2 regions of the Caballeronia grimmiae genome follow, and region 1 is predicted to be linked to the other one. Evidence: predicted binding sites of a transcription regulator. Region 1 holds the regulator's gene; the other holds the start of a gene.
The links. Region 1 encodes LexA, which represses DNA repair genes until DNA is damaged. Its sites were predicted from a motif close to ACTGTATNNNNATACAGT; they were not measured.
Positions count from the first base shown of each region.

Region 2: the regulator LexA is predicted to act here: its motif matches at 2,940-2,957, upstream of LDZ21_RS04010 (ATP-dependent helicase).

Region 1 is NZ_CP084271.1:1,534,168-1,542,121, reverse strand. Features, by position in the region: gene LDZ21_RS07315 (CitMHS family transporter) at 1-1,244, opposite strand, end outside; gene LDZ21_RS07310 (LysR family transcriptional regulator) at 1,345-2,238, shown strand; gene LDZ21_RS07305 (hypothetical protein) at 2,531-2,866, opposite strand; gene lexA (transcriptional repressor LexA) at 2,980-3,648, opposite strand; gene LDZ21_RS07295 (sulfate ABC transporter substrate-binding protein) at 3,893-4,927, shown strand; gene cysT (sulfate ABC transporter permease subunit CysT) at 5,064-5,948, shown strand; gene cysW (sulfate ABC transporter permease subunit CysW) at 5,975-6,853, shown strand; gene LDZ21_RS07280 (sulfate/molybdate ABC transporter ATP-binding protein) at 6,862-7,932, shown strand.
Region 2 is NZ_CP084271.1:840,907-848,860, forward strand. Features, by position in the region: gene LDZ21_RS03990 (MATE family efflux transporter) at 1-1,401, opposite strand, end outside; gene LDZ21_RS03995 (RNA-binding S4 domain-containing protein) at 1,598-1,819, opposite strand; gene LDZ21_RS04000 (hypothetical protein) at 2,129-2,521, shown strand; gene LDZ21_RS04005 (hypothetical protein) at 2,588-2,845, shown strand; gene LDZ21_RS04010 (ATP-dependent helicase) at 2,991-5,117, shown strand; gene LDZ21_RS04015 (DUF4088 family protein) at 5,130-5,894, opposite strand; gene LDZ21_RS04020 (branched-chain amino acid transport AzlD family protein) at 6,049-6,372, opposite strand; gene LDZ21_RS04025 (AzlC family ABC transporter permease) at 6,369-7,040, opposite strand; gene LDZ21_RS04030 (helix-turn-helix transcriptional regulator) at 7,218-7,954, opposite strand, start outside.

The sequences.
Region 1 (7,954 bases):
AGCAGCGGGAACGTGAACTTCTGATGATCCGCGAGATCGATGCCGCACAGTCCGACGACGAGAAACGTCGCGGGCGTGAGCGGGCTCACGGGAAAGCCGGTCGTCATCTGGCCGAGCAGCGCGGCCTGGCCGACATGCACCGGCGCCACGCCGAGCTGCGACGCAACTTCGGCGACCACGGGCAGCACGCCGAAATAGAACGAATCGGGATCGAAGAGCATCGACAGAGGCATCGACACCAGACCGAGCGCGACGGGAATGTGCCCGGCAAGCGCGGGCGGCACGAAGCCGACGGCTGCCTGCGCCATCGCCTTCAGCATGCCGGTGCCCTGCATGATGCCGGTGAACACGCCGGCCGCGAGCAGAATGCCGGCCATCATCAGCGCGGCGCGCGCGTGCGCATCGATGCGCTTTCTCTGCATGTCGACATTCGGGTAATTCACCATCAGCGCGATGCACAGTCCGACCATGAACATGATCGCGGGCGGAATCTTCTCGCCCATGACGACCATCGTGCCGAGCACGACGATCGTCAGCACGATGTTGAACCAGAAGTTCTTCGGACGGCGCAGCGCTTCTTCCTCGGGCGTGAGCTTACGTTCGGGCATCGGAATCGAACCGGTCGCGCTCGAATAGCCGAGGCGCTTCTCCTCGCGGCGGCCGAGCCACCACGCCATGCCGAACACGAACACGAGGCCAATAGCCTGCACCGGAATGAGCGGGTTGAAGAGCGATGAAATCGGCAGATGCAGCGACGCCGATGCGCGGATCATCGGCCCCGTCCATGGCAGAAAGTTGATGCCCGCCGCCATCGACACCGCCGCGGCGAGCACGCGCTTGTCCATGTTCAGGCGTTCGTACAGCGGCAGCATCGCGGGGATCGTCACGAGAAAACACACCGCGCCAGAGCCGTCGAGGTGGATGAGGAGCGCGAGCAGCGTCGTGCCCATCACGATGCGCGTCGGTTTGGTGCCCACCGCGCGCAGGATGCGGTCGATGATCGGGTCGAGCGTGCCCGCATCCGTAATCGTGCCGAAATAGAGGATCGCAAACACGAACATGCCAACGACAGGCGCGAGGTTCTTCAATCCGTCGATGACGAATTTGCTGGTCTGCAATCCGAATCCGCCAATCAGCGACGCCGCGATCGGCACGATGATCAGCGCCACGAGCGGCGACATGCGTTTGGAAAGAATCGCCCCGAGCAGGACGACGATGGTGGCGAGGCCGAGTAACGGCAGCATGTGTCTGTCTCCGAATCTTGTTTTTTGATGAGGCCCAGAGTAAGTTCGAAGCAGCGATCACACAATTGAAATGATTTGATCGCAGCTATCACGAACCATAATGGATCTCAATCTTCGCGATATTCGCGCACTCGTCGCCGTGGCCGAGGCGGGAAGCTTCACTCGGGCGGCCGAGCGGCTGCATCTGTCGCAACCCGCACTTACTGTGCAGATACGCCGGCTGGAAGAAGCGGTCGGCGCGCGCCTGTTCGATCGCAACAGCCGCAATGTCGCGCTGACGACGACGGGCCGCGAGCTTTTGCCGCTGCTGCGCAAATCTCTGCGCGACATGGAAAACGTGCTGCGTGACGCCCGCGCACTGGGCGAAGGCGAGAGCGGCACCATCCGCATCGCGTGCCTGCCGACTTTTGCGGCGAGTGCGTTGCCGGAATTAATCATCGGCACGAAACACGATGTGCCGCGCGTCACGTTCCAGATTCGCGACGTCGTAGCAAGCACCGTCAACGCGCTCGTGCGCGAGGAAGAAGTTGATATCGGGCTCACCGGGGGGGACGTGCTCGACCCGATGCTTGAGGTCCTGCATGCCGGTGTGGACCGGCTCGTCGTCGTTTGTCCGGGCGAGCATCCGTTCGCGAGCATGCGTCGAATCGGCGTGAGCGATCTCGCGCAGGTTCCGCTCGTGCTGACCGCACCGGGGACAAGCGTGCGCGCGGTTGTCGATGCCGCGCTTAGCCAGTGGAGCGGGCCGCTCGTTATTGCGTGCGAACCCACGTATATGATGACCGCCGTCGCGATGGTGCGCGCGGGCCTGGGCGTGACGATCCTGCCCGAGACCGCGCGAGAAGTGCGCGCCGAACCTGGGCTCGTCAGCAAAGAGATCAACGATCCAGCGTTCGTGCGGTCGATTGCGATCGTGAAGAAACGAGGCAGAACGTTGCCGTCGATCACCGACAAGTTCGTGCAACTGATGCGTCACAGCGTTAGGACGCGGTGAGCCGATTCCGGCTTTGCGCCGGGCTGAGACTTAAGCAGTCGCCAGGCCTGAATAGCCTAGTAACAACTGGATGGTTCGGAAATCTTTGGCTCACTCCAGCAGATGAGTTGCAGAGGCATGACGCGATGGATGTTCCCTACCACCGGCGTAGACCGTCATTGACTGCACTCACGACCAAAGATGAGTGACAGTTCTCGCATAACCCTCTAGGCGACGAGCGTCGTTCAAACTCCGATTGAGCACGCCGGCGCGAGAACCATCCCGAAGCCGCCGTCCGGTCAACCCGCGACGCTCACGCCAGAAAACCGCCCGCCACGCCCGCCCGTTCCTCGTCGATGCAGCGGTCGAGCATGCGCGACACCTCGCTGATCTTGCCGACCATGATGACGCGCGATTCGCTGCGATACACCCGTACCGGCGCGCGCTGCGCCGGTTCCGCATGAACCGTCTTCACGAGCGACACGCGGGCGAACGCCGGCTGGCGAGACGGCAGCACCGGCATTTCATCGAACAGATCGGGCGTGGCTTCGGTATGCGGACGCGCCGCGACGCCGCAGGGAATCAATGCACGCAGATGACGCAGGCGGCCAAACTGGCGGAAGGGCAACAAACGGGCAAAACGTTCCATGATGACTCTCCAGGCGATAGGACGCACCGCGGCGAGCCGGGAACGGCTGCCGTCATGCTTTGATGTACTCGAAACGCGCCGCGTCGTGCGTGGCGTGAGATGAAGCGGGCGCGCTAGAACTCGCCCGAGCGGATCAGACCGACCGCAATGCCTTCGAGCGCGAACTCACCGCTGCCGGAGCGCACGAAGATATTCTCGTAGTCCGGGTTCTCCGCGATGAGTTCGACGCCGTCCGTATGACGCTTCCAGCGCTTGACGGTGACGTCGTCGCCCAGACGCGCAACGACGATCTGCCCGTCCTTCGCTTCCGTGCGCTTCTGCACCGCGAGCAGGTCGCCATCGAGAATGCCGGCGTCGCGCATGGACAGCCCGCGCACCTTCAGCAGATAGTCCGGCTTGCTGGAAAAGAGCGCCGGGTCGCACGCGTAATGCTGCGAGATGTGCTCTTGCGCGAGGATCGGACTGCCGGCTGCGACCCGGCCGACGAGCGGCAGCGACAACTGCATGATGCTCGGATGCGGCAAGGTGAGCTGATGCGGCAACTCGTCCGGCTGTACGGCTTCGCCAATCAGCCGGATGCCGCGCGACGATCCCGCCGCCAGTTCGATCACGCCTTTGCGCGCCAGCGCCCGAAGATGCTCCTCGGCGGAATTGGCCGAACTGAAGCCAAGCTCCGCGGCAATCTCCGCGCGGGTGGGCGGGAAGCCGGTGCGCTCGATGGCGCGCTGCAAGAGTTCGAAGACTTCCTGCTGGCGAGCGGTAAGTTTTGAAGTTCTAGTCACTGGCTGGCCCCTGCTGCGCTGTATGGATGAACAGATGACTGTATTTTTATACAGTATTTCGCGCTTTTCAAGCATTACTTTAACTTCGTCGCGGAAGCGCCCGGAATTGGCCTTCGCAGGCGGAACGCAGCAGCAACAGCGCCGTTAGCACGATTCGATATAAAAAGATGAGAAACGATTATTTCTAATCATATAGCCGCGCCGATAGACTGATTCCGTCAATGGATAAGACGGAGAACGGGGAATGCAAAGCACGAAAGCGGGATTGGGGACCAAGGCGAGAAAGCTCTTCGCGGCGTTCGCGGTGACGGCGGCGACGGCGGCCATCAGCGTCCACGCTCATGCTCAAACCGCGTTTCTGAACGTGTCGTACGATCCGACGCGCGAGCTATATCAGGATTTCAACCAGGCGTTTGCGAAGAAGTGGAAGGCGGAGACGGGCGAGACCGTCACGTTCAAGCAGTCGCATGGCGGTTCCGGCGGCCAGGCACGCGCGGTCCTCGATGGCCTTCAGGCCGATGTCGTCACGCTCGCACTGGCCTACGACATCGACGCGCTCGCCGGCAAGGGACTCGTCAACGGCGACTGGCAGAAGCGCCTGCCGGACAATGCGTCGCCGTACACATCGACGATCGTGTTTCTCGTGCGCAAGGGTAATCCGAAGCACATCAAGGACTGGGACGATCTGGCGAAGCCGGGCGTCTCCATCGTCACGCCGAACCCCAAGACCTCGGGCGGCGCACGCTGGAACTATCTGGCCGCGTGGGCGTATGCGCAGCACAAGCCGGGCGGCAACGAGCAGAGCGCGAAGGACTTCGTCTCGAAGCTCTACAAGAACGCAGGCGTGCTCGATTCGGGCGCACGCGGCGCGACGACGAGCTTTGTGCAGCGCGGGCAGGGCGACGTGCTGATCGCGTGGGAGAACGAGGCGTTCCTGTCGCTCAAGGAGTTCGGCCCGGACAAGTTCGAGATCGTCGTGCCGTCGGTGAGCATTCTGGCCGAGCCGCCGGTCGCGGTGGTCGACAAGGTCGTCGACAAGCACGGCACGCGCAAGCTCGCCGAGGCGTATCTGAAGTATCTGTATAGCGACGAAGGCCAGCAGATCGCGGCGCGCAACTTTTATCGTCCGCGCTCGAAAACGGTCCCGGCCGATCTCATCAAGCAGTTTCCGAAGCTGAAGCTCTACACCATCGACGATACCTTCGGCGGCTGGACGAAGGCGCAAAAGACGCACTTCGCGGACGGCGGCGTGTTCGATTCGATCTACCAGCCGCAGTAACGGCAATGAGCAGGGCGGCCCGATGATGGAGCATCGAGCCGATTGAAGCGACGACAAGCGGCGCGCCATGACGCCGCTGTACGCACATGCAGCAACGAGCGCCCGCCCCGGCGCACTGGAACAGGATGATTCACGCATGAGCACTTTCAACCTGCGCAAGCCAAGCGCGCTGCCGGGCTTCGGCCTGACGCTCGGCATTACGCTCGCGTATCTGAGCCTTATCGTGCTCATACCGCTTGCAGCCACCTTTGCCAAGACGGCGACGCTCGACTGGGCGCAATTCGTGCGCGCGGTGACGTCGCCGCGCGTGCTGGCGTCGTACCGGCTGACGTTCTTCGCCGCGCTCGGCGGGGCGCTCATCAATGCGGTGTTCGGCTTTCTCGTCGCGTGGGTGCTGGTGCGCTATACGTTCCCGTTCAAGCGTATCGTCGATGCCATCGTCGATCTGCCGTTCGCGCTGCCGACTTCCGTCGCGGGCATCTCGCTCGCGGCCGTGTATGCGGGCAACGGCTGGATCGGGCAATTTCTCGCGCCGCTCGGCATCAAGGTCGCGTTCACGCCGCTCGGCGTGCTGGTCGCGCTGACGTTCATCGGCTTGCCGTTCGTCGTGCGCACGGTGCAGCCGGTGCTCGAAGAGTTCGAGCGCGAACAGGAAGAGGCCGCCGCGTGTCTCGGCGCGACGCGCTGGCTGACGTTTCGCCGGGTCGTGCTGCCGTCGGTTTTCCCCGCGTTGCTGACGGGCTTTGCGCTGGCGTTCGCGCGTGCGCTCGGCGAATACGGATCGGTTATTTTCATCGCCGGCAACGTGCCGATGAAGTCGGAGATCACGTCGCTGCTCATCATCACGAAACTCGAACAGTACGACTATGCCGGCGCGACGGCGCTCGCAGTCGTGATGCTGTGCGTATCGTTCCTGATGTTGCTGTTCATCAATACGCTGCAATGGTTCCTGCAAAGGCGCACGAGCAGGACGGTCGCGCCGCCGGCCCCGACGCTGCAGGTAGAGGGAGGCCGCGCATGAGCACGCCCGACAGCAAGGCCATTGCGATGAACACCGCCCCGCAACGCGAAGTCCATACGCTCAATCCGGTGACGGAGCCACGCGCGATACGCTGGCTGCTCATCGCCATCGCGCTCGTGTTTCTCGCGCTGTTTCTCGTCGTGCCGCTCGTCGCGGTGTTCGCGCAGGCGTTCGCGAAGGGCATCGACTATTACTTCGAGTCGCTGAAAGACCCGGATGCGTGGTCCGCGATCAAGCTCACGCTGATGACCGCCGCGATCGCCGTGCCGCTGAATCTGGTGTTCGGCCTGGCGGCGTCGTGGGCCATCGCGAAGTTCGAGTTTCGCGGCAAGGCGCTTCTGACGACGCTCATTGACCTGCCGTTTTCGGTGTCGCCGGTCATCTCCGGTCTCATCTACGTGCTGATGTTCGGCGCGCAAGGCTGGTTCGGACCGTGGCTCGCATCGCATGACGTGCAGATCATCTTCGCGGTGCCGGGCATCGTGCTCGCGACGATCTTCGTCACGTTCCCGTTCGTCGCCCGCGAACTCATTCCGCTGATGCAGGCGCAAGGCAACGACGAAGAAGAAGCCGCGCACGTGCTGGGCGCATCGGGCTGGCAGATTTTCCGGCGCGTGACGCTGCCGAACGTGAAGTGGGGCTTGCTCTATGGCGTGATTCTCTGCAACGCGCGTGCGATGGGCGAGTTCGGCGCGGTGTCGGTGGTGTCGGGTCATATTCGCGGACAGACGGACACGATGCCGCTGCACGTCGAGATTCTCTACAACGAATACAACTTCTCGGCCGCGTTCGCGGTGGCGTCGCTGCTGGCCTTGCTCGCGCTCGTCACGCTCGGGCTGAAGCTCATCGCGGAGCGGCGCATGTCGCAGTCGCTCGTCGAAGCCAGAAAAAGCGCACAGAACTAAGGATCATCATGAGCATCATCGTTCGTAATCTGCAAAAGCGTTTCGGCGATTTCACCGCGCTCGACAACGTCACGCTCGATTTTCCGGCGGGCGAACTCGTCGCGCTGCTGGGGCCGTCGGGATGCGGCAAGACCACGCTGTTGCGCGTGATCGCCGGCCTCGAACAGGCCGACGCGGGCCAGGTCTTGCTGAACGGCGAGGACGTCGCGCATGTCGGCGCACGCGATCGGCAAGTCGGCTTCGTGTTCCAGCACTACGCGCTCTTCAGACACATGACGGTGTTCGAAAACGTCGCGTTCGGCTTGCGCGTGAAACCGCGCCGCGAGCGCCCGACCGAAGCGGCCATCCGCGAGAAAGTGCATGAACTGCTGAAGCTCGTGCAGCTCGACTGGCTTGCGCAGCGGTTTCCGTCGGAACTGTCGGGCGGTCAGCGGCAGCGTATTGCGCTGGCGCGTGCGCTTGCGGTCGAACCGAAAGTGCTGCTGCTCGACGAGCCGTTCGGCGCGCTCGACGCCAAGGTTCGCAAGGAACTGCGCAGCTGGTTGCGCCGCCTGCACGACGACCTGCACATCTCGACGCTCTTCGTTACGCACGATCAGGAAGAGGCGCTCGAAGTGGCGGATCGCATCGTCGTGATGAATCATGGACGCGTGGAGCAGGTCGGCAGCCCGCAGGATGTGTACGATCATCCACAGACGTCCTTCGTGTATGAGTTTCTTGGTGCGGCCAACCGTCTGCAAGGCAACGTCGATGCGAGCGGCTTCATCGCCGATGGCGCCGCGAAAGCGATCACCACGCAGGCGCATTTCAGCGGCCGCGCGCTTGCTTATGTGCGTCCGCACGATCTCGCGCTGTATCGCGCCGACGATGCGGAAGGCGTGGCGCACCCCGATGGCATCGTGGTCGGCGTGCGGCGCGTGGTGACACTGGGCGGCTCGGTGCGCGTGGAGCTTGCGGGCGATACGGGCGGCGTGCTCGAAGCCGAACTGGACCGCGAAGCATGGCGCGCGCTGCGGCTCGACATCGGCGATGGCGTGCGCGCGGTGCCTCGTGCGCTGCGCGTGTTTCCGGCGCAATGACGCGTTAGACAGAACAAAGACA
Region 2 (7,954 bases), 690 kb from region 1:
ATCGGACCTGAGATTTGCATCGACGAGCCGCCTGCTGATGCGATGAAACCGCAGGGTCATCAAGACGGCGACGCTCGCAAGCCCTGCCGCGAGGCCCCACCACAAGCCCTTCGCGCCCAGCCCGAAGTGAAACGCGAGCACATAGCCCGTCGGGAAACCCACGCCCCAGTAACCGAACGCGGCCACGAGCATCGGCACGCGCGTGTCCTTGAGTCCGCGCAGACAGCCCGAGCCGACCGTCTGCATCCCGTCGACGATCTGAAACACCGCCGCCACGCCCAGCAGCGACGCCGCGAGCGACACGGTACGCGCGTTGGCGGGATCGTCGAGATGCAGATACAGCCCGACGATCGCGTGCGGCGCGACGATCAGCACGAGGCCCGAGCACATCATGAAGCCGACGCCGAGCGCCAGCGCGACGAAGCCCGCGTGACGCGCCGCCACCGGCACGCCCGCGCCGATCCAGTAGCCGACGCGCACGTTCGCCGCCTGTCCGATCGCGAGCGGCACCATGAACGCCACCGACGCCACGTTGAGCGCGATCTGATGCGCCGCGAGCGGCGATTCCCCGAGCAGGCCGACCATCATGCCGGTCGCGAGAAAGAGCGTCGATTCGACGCCATAGGTGATCGCCACCGGCCAGCCAATGCCGAACAGTTCGCCGAGAAGCGGCAGATGCGGACGCGCGGCCAGCACGAAATGCCGATAACGCGGCCGCAGATGCAGCAGCGCCACGAGAGCGAACGCCGTCAGCCAGACGGTGATGGTCGTCGCCGCCGCCGAGCCGACGAAGCCTTCGCGCGGCAGACCGTACGCGCCGTGAATCAACCCGTAGTTGAGAAAGCCGTTGACGAACACGCCGCCGATCGACACCCACAGAAGCCGCTTCGCCGCACCGATCGCCGGCAGAAACGCGCGCATCATCCCGATGCCGATCAGGCTGCCCGGCGTTCCCCAGCGCAGCATCGCGCAATATTCGCCGACGTTGCGCGCGAGCGTCGCCGGTTCATGGAACGCGAGCAGGATCTCCTCGGCGTAGCTCAACAGCGCGAACGCGGGCACGGCGAGCAGCACGGAAAGCAGCAGCCCCGTCCAGTAGATGCGAGGCACGCGGTCGTCCGCGTTCGCGCCGCGCGCATGCGCCACCGACACGCTCACCGACGTCAGCACGCCCTGCAGCAGCGTCACGACGACGAAGAACAGGTTCGCGCCGAGCCCGCCCGCAGCGAGCGCGTCGGGGCCTAGCGAGCCGAGGAGAATGGTGTCGGTGACGCCCATCGCCATTTGAGAAAGCTGCGCGATGGCGAGCGGCGCGGCGAGGCGCGCCGTGTCGACGGCATGGCGGGACAGCGTCGGCGGTCCCTGATACGGGTTCGTGGCGCGCGTGGTGTGCGATGGCATGGTCGAAGGAAACGGAACGGAACTGGCCGCGACGCAAACGCGCGGTCAGGCGGTGAACAGCGCAAAGGGCCGACGCTGAAACCAGAACGAAAGACGACTAGCTTATTGCCTCACGCACGTCATGTCGATGCCGCGCCCCGTTATGGCCGGGTTTTGGCAATCCGGCGGCGCGCCGGCGCAAACCCGACGCGACGGGTCAGGCAGGCGCGCGCACGCGAATCTTCTGGCCGTCGATCATCACGACCTGGCCCGCGCGGATCTTGCACGTCTTGCGCAGTTCCACTTTGCCGTCGACGGTGACATCGCCCATGGCGACGCGCGCCTTCGCGGCGCCGCCGCTATCGGCAAGGCCCATCAGCTTGAGCAGATTGTGGAGTTCGACGTGATCGCCCGTGAGGGTGAACTGGAGCTGCGGCATGGCGGGCGGAAGAGTGAAAGGTGCGAAGGAAGCCATCATAAGGCATCGGGTACGCCTCGTGCTCTGTCAATGTCGACCGCGAACGATCGGACGCAAAACGCTTCATGGCCGATCGTCGGCGAAGTCGGTGGCAAATGTAGCCAAGTGAAACGGACGGTAACAGTGACTGATTTCGCGAAACTCCATCGCCGATCGCCGGGTCTGTCAGTTTGATCGATGCAGCTTCGGTCATCTTCTAAACGCCAACGCGTCGCGCACAGCGCTTTCAGAGCGCCAAGCCGCCGGCGCCACTAAAAAGAGGACTAGCTCATGACTAAGGCTCGAATTTTGATGATCGGCACCGCATTCGCCGCCCTCGCAGCCACCGGCGCGCAAGCGCAAACCGCCCAGCCGATGCAGCCCGCACCGGGCGCGGACACCCAGGCGCAACTCGCGCCGCCGCCGCAGAACCTCGTCGCGCCGGCATCGACCGATCCGCTGGTGCAGAAGCGCAACGCCGACGCCCAGGCGAACGCGGAATACCGCGCGTCGAAGAAGGCGTCGAAGGCCGAGTTGAAGGCCGCGGACAAGGAAGCGAAGGCGCAGTACAAGCAGGAAGTGCGCAACGCGAAGATCAACAAGAAGGCCGACAAGCAGGCCGCCAAGGACGATTTGAACGCCGCAGCCGACCGCACGCCGAAGGACCAGGGCGAGCAGCACTAAACGGGTCGCCGCGACGCCCGCAAGAGGGCGTCGCGAGGCGTTCCGCAACCACACCGGGAGAACACCATGACAAGACGTACGAATGCGTTGCTAGCGGCGCTCGTCGCGGGCGCGTTGACGAGCGTGAGCGCGGTATCGATCGCGCAAACGAGCGATGCGCCGATGACGCACGCCGACAAGAAAGCCGCGAAGAAGCAGGCTGAAGCCGACAAGGACGCGGCCGTCGCGCAGGCGAAGGCCGACAAGAAGAAGACGGAGTCGCAATCGGAAGCGAACGAAGCCGCAGCCGATGCCAAGCTGAAGAACGCGAAGAAAGCCGACTAGGGCGGGTTCTTCCGTCGATACGGCCCGCGCCTTGTTCGCGGGCCGTTGCGTTTTAGGGCCAAAGGCTAGCGTCGACAAAGGCTTGCACGCGTGGGTTGTATGGATATACAGTGTCGCGTCACTTCTATCCGCCGCTCAAGTCCTCGTGCTCACGCTCCCCGACACCGCCGCCGAATCATCCCGCACTCAAGATCAGGCCGCAGCGGCGTATCTCGCGAAACTGAACGACGCGCAACGCCGCGCCGTCGAATTCGGCGTGGACCAACCGGGCCGCACCGGCGGGCCGCTGCTCGTCATCGCGGGCGCGGGATCGGGCAAGACGAACACGCTTGCGCATCGCGTCGCGCATCTGCTCGTGAAGGGCGCGGACCCGCATCGCATTCTGCTGCTCACGTTTTCGCGCCGCGCGGCGCTCGAAATGACGCGGCGCGTGTCGCGCATCGCGACGAACGCGCTCGGCAACCGCAGCGCCATCGCGCAAGGTCTTACGTGGTCGGGCACGTTTCACGGCGTCGGCGCGCGGCTGCTGCGCGATTACGCCGATATCGTCGGGCTTGCGCCTTCGTTCACCATCAACGACCGCGAAGACTCCGCCGATCTCATGAACCTCGTGCGGCACGAACTCGGGCTGTCGTCGAAGGAAAAGCGTTTCCCGGCCAAGTCGACGTGCTTCGCGATCTATTCGCGCGTGGTCAACACCGGCGCGTCGCTCGCGACGGTGCTCGATCAGTCGTTTCCGTGGTGCCGCGAGTGGGAAGCCGATCTGAAGCGCCTGTTCGCCGCCTACGTCAGCGCGAAGCAATCGCAAAGCGTGCTCGACTACGACGACCTCCTGCTCTACTGGTCGCATCTCGCGGCGGAGCCGGCGATTGCCGCCGATCTGTCGAGCCGCTTCGATCACGTGCTCGTCGACGAGTATCAGGACACGAATCGCTTGCAGGCGAGCATTCTTCTCGCGATGAAACCGGACGGGCGCGGCCTCACCGTCGTCGGCGACGATGCGCAGTCGATCTATTCGTTCCGCGGCGCGACCGTGCGCAATATCCTCGATTTCCCGCAACACTTCGATCCGCCCGCCGCGACCGTCACGCTCGATCGCAATTACCGCTCGACGCAGTCCATTCTCGAAGCGTCGAACGCGGTCATCGGGCTCGCCGCCGAGCGCTACACGAAGGACTTGTGGACCGACAAGGCATCGGCGCAGAAGCCGGGCGTCGTCGCCGTCGCCGACGAGGCCGATCAGGCGCGCTATGTCGTCGAAAAGGTGCTGGAGGCGCGCGAGGGCGGCATGAAGCTCAAGTCGCAGGCCGTGCTGTTTCGTGCGGCGCATCACAGCGCGACGCTCGAAATCGAGTTGACGCGCAAGAACATCCCGTTCGTGAAGTTCGGCGGGCTCAAGTTTCTGGATTCGGTGCACGTGAAGGACGTGCTCGCGGTGCTGCGCTGGGCCGAGAATCCGCGCGACCGCGTCGCGGGCTTTCGGGTCGCGCAACTGCTGCCGGGCGTCGGGCCGGCGATCGCGGGACGCCTGCTTGACGGCGTCGCCCAGAACGCGCGGGCAGCCGATGCCATTGCAGCCTTCAGCGCGCCCGCACGCGCGAGCGAAGACTGGCCGCGCTTCGTCGCCCTGATGGCCAGGCTTTGCGGACGGGAATCGGGCTGGCCCGCCGAGTTCGAAATGATCCGCCGATGGTACGAGCCGCACCTCGAGCGCAACCACGAGGACGCGGCCATTCGCATTGGCGATGTGATGCAGATGGAGAGCATCGCGTCGACGTATCCGACGCGCGAGCGCTTTCTCACCGAACTGACGCTCGATCCGCCCGACGCGACAAGCGATGAATCGGGCGTGCCGCTCATCGACGAGGATTATCTGATTCTCTCGACCATCCATTCCGCGAAGGGGCAGGAGTGGCGCAACGTGTTCGTGCTGAATGGCGTCGACGGTTGCATTCCGTCCGATCTCGGCACGGGCAGCGAAGAGGAACTCGACGAAGAGCGCCGCCTGCTGTATGTCGCCATGACGCGGGCAAAGGAAGACCTGCACGTCATCGCGCCGCAACGGTTCTACGTGCACAACCAGACGAACCTCGGCGACAGGCACGTGTGGGCGCAGCGCACACGCTTCATTCCGCCGCATCTGATGCCGCACTTCGAGGCCGCCGCATGGCCGCCCGTGCCGGTCGCCGCCGCGCCGACGGCGGCAGGGCTCGCGGCGGCGGCGAAAGCGAAGATCGATATCGCCGCGCGGCTCAAGGGAATGTGGGAGTAGGGCGCGCCCTCGTTAGCGCGAGGCCCGCGTCGCGCCCGCCGCTCGCGGCGCGTGGCCGAAGACGCTCCGCAGCCACGCCGCGAACCGCGTGAAGCCGTCATACGGCTCTTCGACGAACAATTCCGGCCGCAGCGAGCGCAGATATTCGAGCAACTGCTGCGCTTCCTGCTTCTGCACCGAACCGTAGAAGATGCTGAGGCGCAGCAGCGCGCGCAGTTCGCCGAGCTTTTCGCGCGCCGTCGAGCCGACGTTGGTTTCCACGGCGACCTTCGCGTCATGGACACGCTGACGAAGCGAATCGGCGAGCCGCCAGGCCGGCGTCTGCATCTTTTCCTCGACCGTGCGGATATCCGCCGCCGCCGACTTGATCTGCGAGGCAAGCACATCGACTTGCGATACATCGCCCTTCGCCTCGGTGACGATCGCCGCCGCCCATTCGCGCGATGCCTTCAGCAGATCTTCCGCGCTCCAGTCCGACCGAATCGCGAACGCGAAGCCGTGCTCCGCCGCCTGACGAATCAGGATTTCGACGACGTCCGGAAACTCCTTGTCGAGCGCGCGCTTCGCCCAGGCGTACTGGCCGTGCGTGAGCATGCGCTGCACGGCCTGCTCGGTGAGCGGCGTGGGGTTGTCGAGCAGCTTCGCGCGCAGGAAGTCCTCGAACGACGGCGTGATGAACTGAGGGTCGAGCTTCAGCGAGAGACGCAAGAACGCTTCGAAGTCGCGTTGCAGCGAAGCGATCGTCTCGTCGCGAAGCGAAAGGGTGATTTGCGGCATGTCGGTTTCCGGTTCCGCGCTCGGGGCAGCCCGATGGCCCACTCGCGGGAGATGCTGTCGGCCCGCCGGCAGAGAGCGGAGGCCATTCGATTCTGATATCGGCGCGGGAGCCGGAAACTTGAGTGGCTTCTGTAAGGCGCGCACTGCGCAACGCCTAACGCAACACGACCAGTTGCCAGAAGAAGAACACTGCGAGCGACACGGCGATCGTCAAAAGCGTGCGCTTCGTCAACGCGCACACGACGACGGCGACCACCGCCGCGACGAGCTGCGGATTACGCCAGGTCAGCTCCGCGCCGTTGCCGTGCGGCGACACGGTCATCGGTACGATGATCGCGGTCAGCACCGTCACCGGCACGAAGCCGAGCGCGGTACGCGCGACGGGCGCAAACGTGAGCCGCTCGCCGAGCACGAACACGGCGGCGCGGATCACATAGGTGACGAGCGCCATTCCGAAGATCAGCAGCACATAGTTCATCGCACGCGCTCCTTGTCGAGTCCCGCTTTGGCGTCGGTCATCGTCAGCAGCATGCCGACGACGACGCCCACGAGCACCGCCGCGAGCAGACCGAGCTTGTACGGCCAGCCTTGCCACGCGAACGACAGCACGCCCGACGTCAGCGCCGCCGCCACGAAGCGCGCCGCGACGAGTTGCGGCACGATGATCGCGATAAACGTCGCGACCATCGCGAAGTCCAGCCCGAGTGATTTGAGGCCCGGAAACGCCGCGCCGAAGAACAGGCCGATGAGCGTCCACGCTTGCCAGTTGAGGAACATTGCGACGCCGGAGCCGAAGAAGTAATGCGGCCCGATCTCGCCCGCCGTGCGTTTCTGGTAATGCGCGTAGGCCACGGCGAAGACTTCGTCGGTCATGAGGCCGGCCAGCGCCCAGCGCCAGCGCGCGGGCAGATGGGCGACGTAGGGCGCGAGCGTCGCCGAATACAGGATGTGCCGCAGATTGACGACGAACGTCGTCGCCCAGATGACGGCGAAGCTCGCATTCCCGGCAATCATGCCGGCCGCGATGAACTGCGCCGAGCCGGCGAACACCACGAGGGACATGAGCTGGCCGTGCCACAACGCGAGCGGACTCGCGGTGACGAGCGTGCCGAAGATGACGCCGAAAGGCGCGGCGCCGATCATCATCGGGATGGTGTCACGCGCGCCGGCGGCGAATTCGCTCAGCGCATTGGTGGATGATGATGCGGTCAAGGTGGTCCTCCCTCCAGTACGACATGTGCGTGTTGCCAGCTTGCGGAGGATAACCAGTCGTGCCCTGGCCGGCTTGTACGTTCTTGCGGTCGCGACGCGGAAACGGCGGACTCAGCGCCAGCGTCCCGGCGCAACGCCGAACGCGCGCTTGAAGTGCCGCGTGAAATGACTCTGATCGGTGAACCCGCTGGCCGCCGCGACATGCGCGATCGACGTCCCCGCGCGCAACGCCGGCAACGCCCGCGCGATGCGCAATTGATTGCGCCACGCATGCGGAGCAAGACCCGTTTCGCGGGTGAAGAGCCGCGCCGCATGGAACATCGACAGCCCGACCGTGCGGGCGAGTTCCGCGAGCGTGACGGGTTCGAGAAGATCGTCGGCGAGGCGGGCTTTCATCGTTGCGACGCGGACCGCATCGGCGGCGAGCGGAGCGGGCGAGGGCCGTTCGAGCGCATGGCGCGCGAGCAGCGTGCTGACCGCATCGACGAGTGCGGTTTCGGCGGCGAGCGGGTCCGCGCTGGCCGCTTGTCCGGCGCGCTCCAGCGCCCGATGCGCGGCCACGAGCCGCCTCGCCAGATCGGTATCGCGGATGATGCCTGCGGCGAACCACGGCGCCGCCGTCGCGCGCCCCGACATCTCGCGCGCCAGATTTTCGACGAATGGCACCGGCAGATAAAACACGCGATAGCGCCAGCCGGCATCCACGGCCCGCGCGCCGGTATGCAACTCGCCGGGATTGATCACCGGCACCGAGCCCGCTTCGGCCACGTACCGCGAGCCGCGATAGTCATAGCACTCCGCGCCCGCTTCGATGACCGGCACCGTGTACGCGTCGTGCCAGTGCGGCG